Regions from separate parts of the Vreelandella subglaciescola genome, predicted to be linked through region 3. Evidence: predicted binding sites of a transcription regulator. Region 3 holds the regulator's gene; each other region holds the start of a gene.
The links. The regulator PhoB, encoded in region 3, activates phosphate uptake and scavenging genes when phosphate is short. The targets are predictions, from matches to a motif close to TGTCATANNNNTGTCANA.

Region 1 (4,211 bases), 730 kb from region 3:
GTTGCCATCTGGGTGAGAAGAAAGCCGTTGAAAAAATTAAATGGCTGCGTTCGCTGGATAACAAGCATAACTTTACCCTGGTGTGCTCGGATCTCTCTGAAATTGGCACCTACGCCAAGGTAGATAACGCCGAATTCCGGCTGCTCAAGGCGCATACGCCGGGACCCTATACTTACATCCTGACGGCAACCAACGAAGTGCCGCGCCTGCTTTTGCACCCCAAGCGCCGCTCCATTGGCGTGCGCGTGCCTGACCACCGGATCACCCACGCACTGCTGAGCGCACTGGGTCAGCCGCTGATGAGCGTGACGCTGATTCCCGTGGGGGAAACGCTGCCGATGACCGACGCCGAAGAAATTCGTGAGCGCTTTAGCGCGCATTTGGATCTCATCATCGACGGCGGCGCCTGCCATCTGGAACCGACCAGCGTGATCGATCTGCGCGAGATGCCGCCGGTCATCGTGCGTGAAGGGCGCGGCGATATTACGCCGTTTGTAGAGGCGTGATGGCCGCCGTCTCTGCGACGGCGGATGACGATACGCCCCGGGATTAGTCTTGGGGCGTATTTTTATGGCTGCTATCTGCCTGAGCCAGGCGCGGGTCTTCGCTGTTTTCATCAAGCCAAGTGCCGCATAGCAAGCAGTAGAGGGCGCGTTTTTCGTGGCGGTCGTGGCCGCAGCCGGGGCAGGCTTCGTCCGAGTAGCGGTCGGCGCGAATCGAGCGGATCACCTGGGCGGAGAACACCCCGGTAGGCACGGCGATGATCGAATAGCCCAGCAGCATCAGCAGCATGGTAATGGCCTGGCCCAGCGGCGTGATAGGCACGATATCACCGTAGCCCACCGTGGTCATGCTGACAATCGCCCAGTAAATCGAACGGGGAATGCTGGTAAAGCCCGCCGACGCCGGCTCGATGGTGTACATCAGCGCGGCAAACAGCGTGACGATCATCAGGATGCTCAAGAAAAACAGGAGTATCTGACGCATGCTGCGATTTACGGCGTCGAGCAGCAGCCGCGCTTCGCCGACAAACTCCATCAGCCGCAGAATACGGAAAATCCGCAGTACTCGCAGCAGGCGGATAATCACCAGCCCCTGAGTGCCGGGGATAAACAGCACCAGCCACGCGGGCAGTATCGCCAGCACATCGACGACGCCGTAAAAGCTTTTGAGATACAGCGAAGGGCGCTCAAGGCAGTAAATGCGCGCGGCAAGTTCTAAGGTGAAAAGGACGGTAAAGACCCATTCAAGATAGTTGAATACGTCACCAAAACGCTGGTGATAGGCAGCAACGCTGTCGAGCAGAATGGTTGCCGTACCGAGCAGGATCGCCGCGATCAGGGCGATATCAAAGCCTTTGGCGACGGGCGTGTCGGATTCAAAAATAATATGAAAGATGCGCGCACGCAGGCCTTCCGAACCGGGCGTTAAGCTCATAGTGCTTCCCTGGCAGGCAATAAGCGAAGTAAGGCGGTGTTCTTGATCCGCTAGCCTAGCGCAGCGGCACGCGCTGGGCTAGGTGCCGGGCAAGCGTCAGCGCGGCCTGACCAAAGGCCGTGTTTGGCTGGACGTCGCTGCCAAGCTCGTTGACCAGCGCGAGGGCCAGGCTCTGTTCGCGTGCCGGCAGATCGGGGTGCTCTGCCAAGCATGCCAACGCGCTCTGCGCGGCGTACAGAAAAACGGCCTGGCCGCTGTCGTGAAAGGCGTCTAGCGCGAGGGTGGCGCGGTGGAACCATTCGCCGGGCGTTTGCGCGTCGGGTAGCGGCCAGTGGCCGTTGCTCAGCGCATTGCCCCGGGCGGCTTTACTGCTGCCAGACGGGCGCAGCGCCACGCTTTCGGCAAGCAAGTCGGCCAGCTCCCAGAGCGCATCGGGCGCGCCGGCTTTGAGTTCAAGCTCCAGCTCGCGGATGGGCGCGCGCGCCTGCCCACAAATGACCTCACCTTCATCCAGCGCCACTTCAATCACGCTTTGGCGGTAGGTTATTTCAAAGCGCCGACGGGTGAAGTCGGTGCGTAACTGCACGGCAAGCCGCGTTAGTGTTTCACGGCCCAGCGCTCGCATCGGAGGGAGGTCGGCAAGCCCCGCTAGATCAAGCCCTGAGGCGTCGAGCTTTGCTGATGCCACTTCCCATTCCCACTCGTTGCGCGTGGAAATCCCGCCGCCGCCGTGCCCGGCGGTTTTCAGAGTTTGCAGCGTAAGGCCATCCACCTGGCGCAGCCGCAGGGCAATGCGCGCGGCGGCAAGCGTGCCCTCGGGGGTGTCAAAGTAGGCGTTGGCAAGGGTTTGCTTTGCCGATGCGTGGGCGGCCAAGCGGGGATGGGCAATGAGCTGGGCAGGGCTTTCGGGGGCGAGCGCGAGCTTGAGCTCGATTTCCTGCGGCGCCGGCTCGGCCGCTTTGGCGTTAGGGCGTGAAACAGAGCTTGGCATGGCGCGTGCTACCTCTTGGTATGTCGATGATCCCATATGACAATGGGGTGAAACTTTTATGACTTTATGAACTTTTTGTGACGGCGGCCAGGCCAGTCTCTATACTGGCGCCGCCAATTCCGGGCTTTCCGACAACAGGCTTAAAGGCTTTATGGTTACCTCGAATCCTTTCTCTTCAATGTTTGGCCGCTCGCCATTCCAGCCGCTGCTGGCACATATCGTCAAGGCTAATGAATGTGCCGACCAGCTACTGCCGTTCTTTGAGGCGTCCCTTGAGAATGACTGGGAAAGCGCGGCCAAACTGCGCGAGAACGTCACGCGCCTTGAGCACGAAGCCGACGAGCTCAAGACCGAGCTGCGCCTCAATCTACCTAACACCATGTTTTTGCCCGTGTCGCGTTCGGATCTGCTGGATCTGATCAGCGTGCAAGACAAGATTGCCAACAAGGTGCGCGACATTACCGGCATCATGGTCGGACGTAAAATGCAGGTGCCGGCCTCCCTTGCCGGCCCCATGCGTGACTATATCCGCACCAGCGTGAAGTGCGTGGCGCAGGCGCGCCAGGCGCTTGAGGAGCTGCAGGACCTGCTGGACTCCGCCTTTGGCCGCAACGTCGCTGACGTGATGCAGAACATGATTCGTGAACTGCATGTGCTGGAGCACCAGACCGACAGCCAGCAGGTGGCGATTCGCCGTCAGCTGTTTGCGCTGGAAGAAGAGCTTCCGCCGGTGGATGTGATCTTTTTGTACAAGATCATCGACGGTATTGGCGAGCTGTCTGACCGCGCCGAGCGCGTGGGTAGCCGTCTGCAGATTCTCACCGCGCACTAAGGGGGCAGTATGCAGGTTATTGCACAGCACGGCGACGTTCTCATCTTTCTGGCCTGCGCGTTCGGTTTTTTCATGGCCTGGGGCGTGGGCGCCAACGACGTGGCCAATGCCATGGGCACCTCGGTGGGCTCCCGGGCGATTACCATCAAGCAGGCCATCATCATTGCGGTGGTGTTCGAGTTTCTGGGCGCCTGGCTTGCCGGGGGCGAGGTCACCGATACGATCCGCAAGGGCATTATTGACCCTGAGCTTCTGCAGGATGACCCGCAACTACTGGTGTACGGCATGCTTGCCGCCTTGCTGGCGGCGGGCACTTGGCTGCTTCTCGCTTCGCTCAAGGGCTGGCCGGTATCGACCACCCACTCGATCGTCGGCGCGATTGTCGGCTTTGCCGTGGCCGGGCTGGGCGCATCAACGGTGGACTGGGGCGTGGTGGGCACTATCGCGGCAAGCTGGATTGTCTCGCCGCTGCTGGCCGGTACGGTGGGCTTTGTGCTGTTCAAGTCGGTCCATCTGCTGATTTTTGAAGACCGCGACCCGCTCGCCGCGGCTAAGCGCTATGTGCCGTTTTACATGTTTATGGTCGGCTTTATCGTGTCGATGGTCACCATGACCAAAGGGCTCAAGCACGTGGGGCTACACATCAGCTTTGTGCAAAGCCTGGGGCTTTCGGTGCTGGTGGGGCTTGTTATCACCGGTATCGGGATCATGCTTGAACGGCGCGTCAAGTACGTGCATTCACACGAAGACCAGTTTGGCTATGCCAACGTCGAGCGCGTGTTTGGCGTGCTGATGTTGTTCACCGCCTGCGCCATGGCCTTTGCCCACGGCTCCAACGACGTGGCTAACGCAGTGGGCCCGCTGGCCGCGGTGATCAGCGTGGTGCAAAACGGCGGCGAGATCGGCGGTGCTGCGCTGGTGCCCTGGTGGGTGCTGGTGCTGGGTGGCGCC
Region 2 (4,211 bases), 310 kb from region 3:
AAAGCCGTCGGCATACACCTTGTACACCAGAATGTTGGTCGCCTGCGCCGGGCCGCCCTCGGTCGTGGCGTGAATAATGCCGAAGGTATCGAACATGGCGTAAACCACGTTGACCACGAGCAGAAAAAACGTGGTCGGGGCGAGCAGGGGAAAGACGATGTTCCAGAAGCGTTTCACCGGGCCGGCACCGTCAATGGCGGCGGCTTCGATCAGCGACTGGGGCACCGACTGCAGGCCGGCAAGAAAAAACAGGAAATTGTAGGACACCTGCTTCCAGGCAGCGGCCAGAATGACCAGCAGCATGGCATCCGTGCCGGAAGTGCGGTGGTTCCAACGGTAGCCCAGCGCATCCAGCACATAGGGCACCACACCAATGGAGGGATTGAAGATAAACCACCACAGCACGCCGGCAATGGCCGGCGCCACCGCGTAGGGCCATACCAGCAGCGTGGTGTAGGTGTTGCGCGAGCGCAGCATGCGGTTGACGGTGCTCGCCAGCAGCAGGGCGACACTCATGGAAAGAAAGGTGGTGCCGGCGGCAAAGACCGCCGTGACCGAAAGCGCGTTCAGGTAGCCGGGGTCGCTGAACAGCCGGGCGAAGTTCTCCAGCCCGACAAACGTCGTGCGCAGGCCAAAGGCATCTTCACGCAGCAGCGACTGATACAGTGCCTGTCCCGCCGGCCAGATAAAAAACACCAGCGTGACAAGTACCTGGGGCGCCAGCAGCATATATGCCGTCCAGCGCCCGGGAAACGTCATGCGTTTGGTTTGCATAGTGAAGGCTAGGAGTTGGCGTCTTCGAAGTCGCGCAGCAGCCGGTTGCCACGCTGCACCGCGTCATCGGTGGCCTCTTCGCCGGTTTTCTCACCGGTCATGACGGCTTCCATCTCTTCGGAGATGATGGCGCGAATCTGTACGAAGTTGCCAAAGCGCAGCCCTTTGGAATTTTCCGTCGGTGGGTTGAGCGTCATTTGTTCCAGCGCAATCGAGGCGCCGGGGTTTTCCTCGTAAAAGCCCTGTTCTTTGCTCAGCTCCCAGGCTTCCTGGGTAATGGGCAGGTAGCCGGTCTTCTGGTGCCATTCGGCCTGTACCTCGGGCTGGGAGAGATAATCAAAGAAAGCCGCTACGGCTGCATATTCTTTATCCGTATGGCCGCGCAGTGCCCACAGCGTCGCGCCGCCGATAATCGCGTTTTGCGGAGCGCCTTCCACGTCGTCGTAATAAGGCTGCATCGCGTAGCCGACGTCAAAGCTGGCGTTTTCGATCACGTCGGCCCGGGAGGAGGATGAACCGAAGAACATCGCGCATTCCTGAGCGTAAAACATGGGTTCGGAATCCGGCCCGTCACCGGGGCCACCCCACTGGAACACATTGCTGCCCTGCCAGGTTTTCAGGTTGTCCCAGTGGCGCGCGACCAGATCATTGTTGAACGTCAGCTTGGCATCCAGCCCGCCAAAGCCGTTTTGCCGAGTGCCCAGCGGCGAGTTGTGCATGGCCGAGAAGTTTTCGAGCATGACCCAGCTTGGCCACGAGGTGGTAAAACCACACTCGGCGGCGCCCGAGTTGGTGATTGTCGTTGCGGCCTTGGCAAGCGCCTGCCACGTTGCGGGCGGCTTGTCCGGATCAAGGCCCGCTGCCTTAAAGACGTCGCGGTTGTAATACATGATGGGCGTGGACGAGTTGAATGGAAACGACAGCATGTTGCCCTGGGTGTCGGTGTAATAGCCCACGACTGCCGGTAGAAAGGCATCTTCATCGAACGGCTGGCCGTGATCTTCCATCAGCTCATAAGCCGGATAGACGGCGCCTTCAGCGCTCATCATGGTGCCGGTACCAACCTCGAAAACCTGCAGGATATGCGGCTGTTCGCCGGCGCGAAAGGCGGCGATGGCACCGGTCATGGTCTCGCTGTAGTTGCCGCGAAAGCTGGGATTGACGCGGTAGTCATCCTGAGACTGGTTAAAGTCCTCGGTCATGTCCTCAAGAATGGTGCCTAGCTGGCCACCCATGGCGTGCCACCACTGAACCTCGGTAGCGGCCTGAGCCGACAGGCTGGTGCAGGCAATGGCGATGCCGGCGGTAACGGCATGAAGCGGAAAGCGAGGCATGGCAGCTCCTGTTCGATAGCGTTCGAGGCGTTATGAGACGGTTGTTAAGATCGTCGTTGAAATCGTCGCCGTTTGGCGTGCTGGCTACAGCGAACAGTAAGCAGTGTAGATGACGTTTTGATGAAAGCGAGGGAGAAGCTGGCAATAGGTGCCCGGGCGTGTGGATAGGCGTGTTGGCGAGTGAGTGATAGGCTTTGCCGGGGAGGCTGGGGAGGCGACACAGCCGGGATGACATACACAAAAAAGCAGAGGTGAGCCATGACGCAGGCAGTGGCGTTGCTTGAGGATCTTGTGGCGTTTGATACCACGTCGCACCGGTCCAATCTGGCGCTGATTGAATACGTCGAGGCGTATCTGGCGCGCCACGGCGTGGCCGCCGAGCGGATAATGAGCCCGTGCGGCAACAAGGCCAGCCTGATGGCCCGCATTGGCCCCGAGGCGCCGGGCGGCGTGGTGCTTTCCGGGCACACCGATGTGGTGCCGGTAGACGGCCAGCCGTGGTCGAGCGAGCCGTTTACCCTGCGCGACGGCGGCGATGGCCGGCTTTACGGGCGCGGCAGCTGCGACATGAAAGGCTTTATTGCCTGCGCGCTGGCCAAGGTGCCCGAGTGGGTTAACGCACCGCTTACGCGACCGATCTATCTGGCGCTTTCCTACGATGAAGAAATCGGCTGCGTCGGTGCGCCGGCGCTGATTGAGCGCTTCCTGCACTATGACCGCCACGCCGCCAGCGCCCACGTTATCGTCGGTGAGCCAACCGACATGCAGCCGGTGGTGGCGCAAAAGGGCGCGACCAACCTGCGCACCACGATCACCGGGCGCGAGGCGCACAGCAGCCAGGTCGATCAGGGCGTGTCGGCGATTCACGTGGCCGCGAGGCTGGTGACGTTTATTGAAGACACCATGGCCGACTTGGTGGCAGAAGGCCGCGTGGATGACGCCTTTAACGTGGCGCACTCCAGCCTGCACGTGGGCAAAATTCGCGGCGGCACCGCGATCAACATTACCGCCCGGGAGTGCGAGTTTGCGTGGGAAATCCGCCACCTGCCAAGCGACACCTTTGAGGCGCTGTATGCCCGCTTTGAAGCGCGCTGCAACACGCTGATTGGCGAGCTGAACGCGGCGGGAAAAATGCTGGAGATCGTCACCCGGCCGCTTAACGTTACCGTGCCGGGGCTGGCCGACCGCGATAACCAGCGGGTGTTGCGGCTGGCAGAGGCCAATTTGCCTGCGCCGTGTTGCCGCCGCGCCGTGGCCTACGCCACCGAAGCGGGGCAGTTTCAGGGCGCGGGGTTTGAAGCGATCATTTTGGGGCCGGGCAGCATTGCCCAGGCGCACCAGCCCGATGAGTTTGTCGAGCGGGCTCAGCTCGAGGCCTGCTCTGCCTTTCTTAGCCGCATGGGGCAGGCGCTGGCCGAGCCGGCTGACAGCGTCTCCGGTGGGGTTGAATCGTGAGCGAAGCGGCTTTTCCGCCCGCCGAGACGTGGTATCTGTACCTACTGGAATGCCGGCGCGGCACCTACGCGGGTATCACCAATAACCTGGCCAAACGCTACCGCGCCCACTGCGCGGGCAAGGGCGCGCGCTACACCCGAGCCAACCCGCCGCTGGCGCCGCTGGGCGCTCAACCGTTTGCCGACCGCGCCGCGGCCAGCCGGGCGGAATACGCACTCAAGCAGCTGCGCGCCGAGCACAAACGCCGCTGGGCTGCGCACTGGCCCTGGCCCCCTGAAGAGGCTTGCTCCCCATGCTGATTTTTCATTCCGACGATACCTCCCTGCGCCGCGCCCGCACCGAGCTTCACGATGGCGCGCTGGTCGAGCCGTTTGAAAGCCCCGAGCGGGTCACGCTGATCCTTGAACACCTCAAGGCGCTGGCGCTGGGCGAGATTCGCCGCCCGCCGGCCTACGGGCTGGCGCCGGTGCTGGCGGTACACGAGGAAGCCTACGTCAATTTTCTCGCCACCTGCTGGGCGCGCTGGCAGGCGGCGGGCAACGCCGGTGAGGCCATCGCCAACATCTGGCCGGCGCGCACGCTGCGCGGCGATCGTGTGCCCGAGGCCATCGGCGGGCAGCTGGGCTATTACGCGCTGGCGGCGGATAC
Region 3 (4,211 bases):
CTGGCTGTTCCGCCAGCCGGGGCTTGATCGCCGCCCGCTGGAAGTTACCGACAATCTGCCGCGCTTTATCGCCGCGGACAGCCTCTGGGGGCGGCGTTCGGTGTTTCGCCACGGCCGGCTGGCGCTGCTGGTGCAGGAGTATTTTCTCCCCGCGATGGCGGATGAACTGGGCCTGCCGTCACGCTAGGCTTTGTCCGAAAAATGCCTGCGCTCGACGATTTTTCGCACAAACTCTGGTCTGTGCAGACACAATCCAGACGTATTTTTGATAAAGAGGTAGGGCATGGATCGTTCTTTGTTGCGGCCAACGGGGTTTTCGCGGGTAGCGGATTTTCTTCATCTGACCCGGCTTGATCGCCCCATCGGCACCTGGCTTCTGATGTGGCCGACGCTCTGGGCGCTGTGGCTGGCCGCTGACGGCGTGCCGGGGCGCGGCGTGCTGCTGATTTTCGTGGCCGGTGTGTACGTCATGCGCGCCGCCGGCTGCGTGGTCAACGACTACGCCGACCGCCACGTCGACGGCCACGTCAAGCGCACGAAAAAACGCCCGCTGGCCACCGGACGCATCAGCGAGAATGAGGCCAAGGGGCTGTTTGTCGGCTTGGTCGTAGTGGCGTTCATTCTGGTGCTGATGACCAACCTGTTCACCATTCTGCTGTCGCTTGGCGGCGTGGTGCTGGCGTTTATCTACCCGTTCATGAAGCGTTACACCAACCTTCCGCAGTTCTTTCTGGGGGCGGCGTTTTCCTGGGCGATTCCCATGGCCTACGGAGCGGTGCTGGGACACGTACCGGTGGAGGCATGGCTGCTCTTCGCCGCCAACGTGGCGTGGACGGTGGCCTACGATACCCAGTACGCCATGGTCGACCGCGACGACGATCTCAAGATCGGGGTGAAATCCACTGCCGTGCTGTTCGGCCGCGCCGACAAGCTGATGATCGGCGTGTTTCAGCTGATCGCGCTGGGGTGTCTGGCCTGGGCGGGGCTGCGGTTGGCCCCGGGCGGGTTTTTCTGGCTGGGGCTTTCCGGCATGGCGGCGACCTTTGTCTACCAGCAGTGGCTGATTCGCGGGCGCGACCGCGAGCGCTGCTTTCAGGGATTTTTGAACAACTTCTGGTCGGGGCTTTTAGTCTTCGCCGGCATTGCGCTGAGCCTGTGGCCGGCCGTGGGATAAACCGACGGTGTCATGCCCCTGTCATCAAGTCATGGTGAGATCGTCATGCTACTGTCATCGCGGCGTTAAACGCCGTCTGATTAACATCGTGAGGGTTTTGCATGACCGCCAAGACCGTGTTGCTCGTTGAAGACGAAGCCCCCATTCGCGACATGATCGCCGTGGCGCTGGAAATGGCCGACTACCGCGTGCTGGAGGCCGACAACGTCCAGGATGCCCACGCCATGGTCGTTGACCATCGCCCCGATCTGGTGCTGCTTGACTGGATGTTGCCCGGCGCCAGCGGCATCGAGCTTGCCCGGCGGCTCAAGCGTGATACCGCCACCGCCGAGCTGCCGATCATCATGCTGACCGCCAAAAGCGAAGAAGATAACAAGATTCAAGGGCTTGAGGCCGGCGCGGACGACTACATCACCAAGCCCTTCTCGCCCCGCGAACTGGTGGCCCGGCTCAAGGCGGTGCTGCGCCGCACTACGCCCCAGGGCGTGGAAGACGCCATCGAGATCGACGGCCTGCGGCTGGATCCGGTCAGCCACCGGGTCAGTATCCATGGCCAGCTGCTGGATCTGGGCCCCACCGAATATCGCCTGCTGCAGTTTTTCATCACCCATCAGGAGCGCGTTTACACCCGCGGCCAGCTGCTGGATCAGGTTTGGGGCGGCAACGTTTACGTGGAAGAGCGCACCGTGGATGTTCACATCCGTCGGCTGCGCAAGGCGCTTGGCCAGCCGCATCAGGCGCTGGTGCAGACGGTGCGAGGCACCGGCTACCGCTTTTCCGCGCAGGTATAACGCCGCGTGCGCCTGTGGAGCCGTGAACTCTGGCAGCTGGCCGGGCTGGCCGCGCTGGGCGTGGGGCTGGGCAGCCTGCTTGGAGCCTGGGCGCTGGGGTTGGCCGTTGGGCTGGGGGCTACGCTTGCCATCCACCTGATCCGCCTGCGCGCGCTGTACCGCTGGCTGACCCGCACTCCCCGGGCAGAGCCCCCGGTGGCGCCCGGCCTGTGGGGCGAGCTGTTTGACCGGCTGTACCGCTACCAGAAAGCCCAGCACCTGATCCAGAACCGCCTGCAGGCCAGGCTCGAGCGAATTCAGCAGTCGTCCGAAGCCCTGCGCGAGAGCGTGGTGATGCTCGACCGCCACGGCGATATGCAATGGTGGAATAGCGCCGCGACCGACATGCTCGGGCTGGTAGCCGGCCACGACCGCGGCCAGCACATCACCAACCTGCTGCGCGACCCGCGTTTTGTGCGCTATTTTGCCGGCTGCGACTACGCCGAGCCGCTGACCCTGATTTCCCCCATTGATGAGCGCTGCATTCTGGAATATCAGGTGACCCGCTACGGCGACGGCGAACGGCTGCTGATGGCGCGGGACATTACCCGCCTGCACCGCCTTGAGCAGATGCGCCGCGACTTTGTCGCCAACGTGTCCCACGAGCTGCGCACCCCGCTGACCGTGCTGGCGGGGTATCTGGAAACCTACGGCGACCTGGCCGACACCCTGCCGCCACGTCTGGGGCGCGGCATCGGGCAGATGCAGGCGCAGGCGTCACGGATGCAGAATCTGGTCAATGATCTGCTGCTGCTCTCAAGGCTGGAGATTGATCAGGGCGGGGAGGATCACGCGCGGCTGGCGCCGGAGGCGCTGCTTGAGCGCATTGCCTTTGATGCGCGCGCGCTTTCCGGCGATCGCCACGTCATCGAGGTTGAGGTCGAGATTGAGCGCGGGGAAGCGGGCCGGGCGGCGCTGCTGGGCAGCGAGGCGGAGCTGCAAAGCGCGGTCTCCAATCTGGCCTTCAACGCCGTGCGCTATACCCCCGAGGGCAGCCGCATTGTGCTGCGCTGGCGCAGCGATGCCAGCGGCGGCTTTATCGAGGTGGAAGACGACGGCGAAGGGATCGACCCGATGCATATTCCGCGTCTGACCGAGCGCTTTTATCGCGTGGATAAAAGCCGCAGCACGGCCAGCGGCGGCACCGGGCTGGGGCTGGCCATCGTCAAGCACGTGCTGCTGCGCCACGACGCCCACCTCGAAATTGACTCCCACCCCGGCGCCGGGGCGCTGTTTCGCTGCGCGTTTGCGCCCGTACGGCTGCGCCCCTAGCCGCTTGTGGCGGCGCTCTGCATCACACCGTCGCTCATGCTCATGATGAATTCCTGTTAACGGGTAAAGGCGTGCGGTAGTGAGCGTCCCACATCAGCACCGCGCCGGCCACCGCGCCGGGAATCAAAAACAGGTTGGCCAGCGGTAGCCAGGTGATCAGCGTCACTGCGCCGCCGTAGCTCAGGCTGTGCCACCAGCGGCGCTTGAGTCTGCCGCGCATGTCGGCAAAGCTCACCTTGTTGTTATCCATGGGATAGTCGAGGTAGCTGATGGCCATCATCCAGGCGGAAAACAGCGCCCATAACAGCGGCGCAAACAGGTTGATGCCGGGTATCCAGCTGATGATGAACAGCACCATCGCCCGGGGCAGAATATACCCCAGCTTGACCAGTTCGCGGCCCAGCGCATCCACCGCGGTGCGGGTCAGGCCGCGGTCGTCCAGCGGTTCGCGGCCGGTAGCGACCACCTCCACCTTGGCGGCAAGAAAACCGTACAGCGGCGCGGCGATCAGCTGGGTCACCAGCGTAAAAGTGAAAAAGATCACCGCCAGCAGGCTCAGCACGAAAAGCGGCCAGATCAGCCACGACAGCCAGTCGAGCCAGCCGGGCACCAGCCCCATCCAGTGCGCCAGCCAGCCTTCGAAGCGGCTGATCACCACGCTCAACAGCGCGACGTAAACGATCAGATTGATAACGATGGGCAAAAATACATAGCGCCGAAGGCCGGGACGATAAACCCAGCGGGTGCCCTCAACGATGGCGCTAAACGCATTGAGCATGGCAAGACCTCATGACGATGGCGTAAAGCGCGTATTGCAGGGCGAATACGCTCAGGGGTCAAGCATTCTCGTCGTTGACCTGCTCCAGCGTATCGGCGTCGCTGTGGCGAATATCCATGCCTTTGACCAGATAGACCACGTGTTCGGCCAGGTTATC
Region 4 (4,211 bases), 100 kb from region 3:
CGTGAGATACTAACCGCTGTCACCCCGAACTGAGAACATCGCCATGAGCCGCTTTATCCCTGTGGACCGTCAGACCGATTACTTACTGCCGCCTTCGGTAGACGAGTGGTTGCCGGATGGCCACTTGGCGCGGTTCGTCGTCGATGTCGTCGAGCAACTGGACCTCTCAGCCCTGACTCGGCGTTACGCGGGCCGGGGCTCCAAGGCCCATCATCCCGCGGTACTGCTGAACCTGTTGGTCTACGGCTACGCTACCGGCGTGGTCTCCAGTCGCAAGATTGAGCGTGCCACCTATGACTCGGTGGCGTTTCGCTATTTGGCCGCCAACACCCACCCCGATCACGACACCCTGGCTACCTTTCGTCGGCGTTTTCTGCCGGAACTGGAGCAGCTGTTCGTTCAAGTTCTGCTGCTGGCCCGAGAAATGAAGCTACTCACGCTCGGCACCATCGCCTTGGACGGCACCAAACTCAACGCCAATGCCAGCAAGCACAAGGCATTGTCATATGGTCATGCCAAGAAACTGGAGGCGCAGTTCAAGGCTGAGGTGAAGGCGCTGACCCAGCGGGCTGCATCGGCGGACAAGGATGACGCGGCCGACGGCATGGATATTCCTGCCGAGATAGCCCGGCGTGAAGCACGCTTGGAAGCGATCGCCGTAGCGAAGACCAAGATCGAGGCTCGGGCCAAGGAGCGTGAGGCCGCTGAAAAAGCGGCCTACCAGGAAAAGGTGGCACGGCGTGATGCGCAGCGGAAGACGGGAAAGAAACCTCGCGGACGTGACCCTGAACCGCCAACAGGTGGCCCGCGTGACAAAGATCAGGTTAACCTTACTGATCCGCAGTCACGCATCATGCCGGTCACAGGCAAGGGCTTCGATCAATGCTATAACGCCCAGGCCGCAGTCGATACTGACAGCATGCTGGTGACTCATACCCATGTCACCCAAGCGACCAACGACAAACAGCAGGTCATGCCGCTACTGACGGCGTTGGCGAGACTCCCCGCACCGTTAGCAAAACCAGACCACTTACTGGCCGATACCGGCTACTTCAGTGCTGCCAATGTTCAAGCCTGCCACGACCACCGTATCAAGCCTCTGATAGCAATGAAGCGCGATGTCCACCATCCCCCGGTCCTTGAGCGCTTTGCCGCTGACCCGCCTACTCCAGCGAGCAAGGAGCCTGTTGAGCAAATGGCACACCACTTGAAGACACAGGCGGGGCGAGCGCTTTACGCGTTGCGTAAACATACCGTGGAACCGGTCTTCGGGATCATTAAACACGTGATGGGGTTCCGGCAGGTCTCGCTGCGAGGGCTGGAGAATGTCAGCGGTGAGTGGCGGCTGGTCACCATGGCATGGAACATTAAACGGATGCACCGGTTGGCAGCGGGCTGAGGCGCGTAGCGCTCAGCCGGTAACGACGGATAATCACCTCGCAGAGTAGAAGCCGAGGGGCAGGTTAAGGGTCATATACCATCACCAACATAAGGGATGGTTGAAAGACCTACGTCTCAATGCCTTTATCAACATCAAGTCCGACAGACTGCTAGGTGATGGAATTGTCTGATGCGAGTGTGCTGCAGTTGGAAGATCGTTCGGTACCGGGCGGCCAACGATAACGATCAGGCTCAGGCCATGACCGGCGTTGTCGGAGGTTGAGTGGTATCGCTCTGACGATTGAGAGGCGACGCATGGGCCCCCAGAGCTTCGCCAGCACGCAGTTCATCGAGGCCGGCATTCTCGTAAAGCGACTGCAGACGCGCATCGGTGAGCTCGCTAATGGCTCCATCGAAGTACAGCCGGCCGTCCTTGAGGGCGATGGCGCGATGGCAGTAGCGGCGAGCGACATCGACCTGATGCAGGGTAACGATCACGGTGCGGCCATCTTCGGCGTGGATACGGCTCAGAATTTCCATGACTTCGCGGGCACTGCGTGGATCCAGTGAGGCAATCGGCTCGTCGGCCAGAATGACGTCGGCGTCCTGCATCAGCACCCGAGCAATGGCGACCCGCTGCATCTGGCCCCCGGACAGGGTATTGGCGCGCTGATTGGTCATTTCTTCCAGACCAACTCGAGCTAAACAGGCTCGCGCCCGCTGGCGCTCCTGTTCAGTGAATCGCCCAAGCAGTGCCCGGGCGCGGGGCATGCTGCCGAGCCGCCCGATCAACACGTTGCTCAGCACACTCAGACGACCGACCAGATTGAACTGCTGGAAGATATAGCCGATGCGACAACGCTCGCCGCGACTGGCCCGACGCAGGCGACCACTGGCCTGAACTTCTCGTCCCATCAGTTCAACACGACCGCCCCGCCCGCGATTGCCGCAGGTCAGGCCGACCAGATGACGCATTAGAGTAGACTTACCGGAACCGGACGGGCCGATCAGCGCGACCATCTCGCCCGATGTGACGCGAAAATTAACCTCGTCGAGCACCTGACGGTGACCAAAGGACTTGTGCAATTGCTCAACGATAATGGTGGGAATGGACATGACACCTCTCCTCTAGGAATGGCGCCAGTCTGGGTGTCCAAGATGAAACTCAGTTGTCTAAAATATGTCAGTTTGATGATGATTTTCGCGATTTCGCACTCATCGCTCTCGAAGTTCTAAGAAAATATAGAACAATATCAACACATTATTTTTTATTGTCATCGTGTTGACATCCTTATGCCGCTAAAATGTCACCTGTTTTTCTGCGTTTTCGCTTTAAAGGGCAAACATCGTAAAGTGATCTTGCCCTAGCGCTTGCGCTCGATATCCACGGCGCTGGCCGGCGTGAAGTCGCCCAGCGTCATCATGTGACCGAGCTTGCCCGCCTTGGTCGAAAGGTAGTGCTCGTTGTGCGGGTTGAGGCCGGTGGTCAGCCCCACCCGCTCGACCACGTTGACGCCATCGCGAGACAGCGCATCGACCTTGCGCGGGTTGTTGGTCATCAGCCGGAGTGCCTTGACGCCCAGATGATCGAGCATCGGCACGCACAGGTCGTAGCGGCGCATGTCGGCGCCAAAGCCCAGCTGCTCGTTGGCTTCGACCGTGTCGGCGCCACCGTCCTGCAGGTGATAGGCGCGGATCTTGTTCAACAGGCCAATACCACGCCCTTCCTGACGCAGATACAACAGCACGCCGCAGCCCTGTTCGGCGATGCGCTTCAGCGCCTCCTGAAGCTGGTAGCCGCAGTCGCAGCGCATGGAAAACAGCGCGTCGCCGGTCAGGCACTCCGAATGTACCCGCCCAAGCACCGGCGCATCGCCGCTGACGTCGCCAAGCGTCAGGGCTACGTGGTCCTTGCCGGTGGCTTCGTCTTCGAAACCGTGCAGGGTAAATGTCGCCCAGGGGGTGGGCAGCCGGGATGCGGCAATGAAGCGAATCGTCACAGGTTACCTCGATGGTCAGACACACCCGCAGTAAAAAGCGCGTCGTGGTGCGCTTTGTGTCGGGATTAGCCGTCGTTTTTAGCCGTCGTCGTTAACAGGGGTCTTATGTCAAACGGAGCGTAAGTTTAGCAAAACACCTTCCATGCCATACAATCTATCTTACACCCTCGGTATGCCTCCCAGGCAGGCAATTTTTCAAGAGCTTGTATTCTATGACTTCAGCATCTGCGGCTTCGGCTGCTACGGCGTCAACGCTACACAACGATCGTTTTCTGCGCGCGCTGGCGCGCCAGCCGGTCGACCGCACCCCGGTATGGATGATGCGTCAGGCGGGCCGCTATCTGCCCGAATACCGCGCCAAGCGCGCCGAAGCGGGCAGCTTCATGGACTTGTGCCGCAATCAGGATCTGGCCTGCGAGGTAACGCTGCAGCCGCTTGAACGCTACCCGCTGGACGCAGCCATCCTGTTCTCGGACATTCTCACCATTCCCGACGCGATGGATCTGGGGCTTTACTTCGTTACCGGTGAAGGGCCGAAATTCAAAAAGACCGTGCGCACCCCGGCCGAGGTCGAGGCGCTCAAGGTGCCCGACGCCGAGCGCGATCTGGACTACGTGATGCGCGCCGTATCCACGATTCGCGGCGAGCTCAACGGCCGCGTGCCGCTGATCGGGTTTTCCGGCAGCCCCTGGACGCTGGCCACCTATATGGTCGAAGGCAGCTCGAGCAAGGACTTCCGCCACGTCAAAGCGATGCTCTACGACACGCCGGATGCCATGCACCAGCTGCTCGACAAGCTCGCCCACTCGGTCACCGACTACCTTAACGCCC

Region 1: a site for PhoB is predicted at 2,464-2,481, ahead of B5495_RS12490 (CYTH domain-containing protein). Genes of this name have one in related genera too.
Region 2: a site for PhoB is predicted at 2,217-2,234, ahead of ugpB (sn-glycerol-3-phosphate ABC transporter substrate-binding protein UgpB). Genes of this name have one in related genera too.
Region 4: a site for PhoB is predicted at 2,653-2,670, ahead of phnC (phosphonate ABC transporter ATP-binding protein). Genes of this name have one in related genera too.

The regions. Positions count from the first base shown of each region.
Region 1 covers NZ_LT670847.1:2,679,186-2,683,396, forward strand. The annotation lists gene B5495_RS12480 (L-threonylcarbamoyladenylate synthase) at 1-506, shown strand, start outside; gene B5495_RS12485 (ion transporter) at 550-1,437, opposite strand; gene B5495_RS12490 (CYTH domain-containing protein) at 1,493-2,428, opposite strand; gene B5495_RS12495 (TIGR00153 family protein) at 2,580-3,260, shown strand; gene B5495_RS12500 (inorganic phosphate transporter) at 3,270-4,211, shown strand, end outside.
Region 2 covers NZ_LT670847.1:1,644,626-1,648,836, reverse strand. The annotation lists gene ugpA (sn-glycerol-3-phosphate ABC transporter permease UgpA) at 1-774, opposite strand, end outside; gene ugpB (sn-glycerol-3-phosphate ABC transporter substrate-binding protein UgpB) at 783-2,108, opposite strand; gene argE (acetylornithine deacetylase) at 2,367-3,563, shown strand; gene B5495_RS07620 (GIY-YIG nuclease family protein) at 3,557-3,862, shown strand; gene B5495_RS07615 (histone deacetylase family protein) at 3,856-4,211, shown strand, end outside.
Region 3 covers NZ_LT670847.1:1,950,140-1,954,350, reverse strand. The annotation lists gene B5495_RS09130 (chorismate--pyruvate lyase family protein) at 1-187, shown strand, start outside; gene ubiA (4-hydroxybenzoate octaprenyltransferase) at 284-1,174, shown strand; gene phoB (phosphate regulon transcriptional regulator PhoB) at 1,276-1,965, shown strand; gene phoR (phosphate regulon sensor histidine kinase PhoR) at 1,972-3,276, shown strand; gene cysZ (sulfate transporter CysZ) at 3,317-4,054, opposite strand; gene phoU (phosphate signaling complex protein PhoU) at 4,113-4,211, opposite strand, start outside.
Region 4 covers NZ_LT670847.1:1,846,100-1,850,310, forward strand. The annotation lists gene B5495_RS08650 (IS1182 family transposase) at 44-1,399, shown strand; gene phnC (phosphonate ABC transporter ATP-binding protein) at 1,633-2,496, opposite strand; gene ribA (GTP cyclohydrolase II) at 2,745-3,380, opposite strand; gene hemE (uroporphyrinogen decarboxylase) at 3,593-4,211, shown strand, end outside.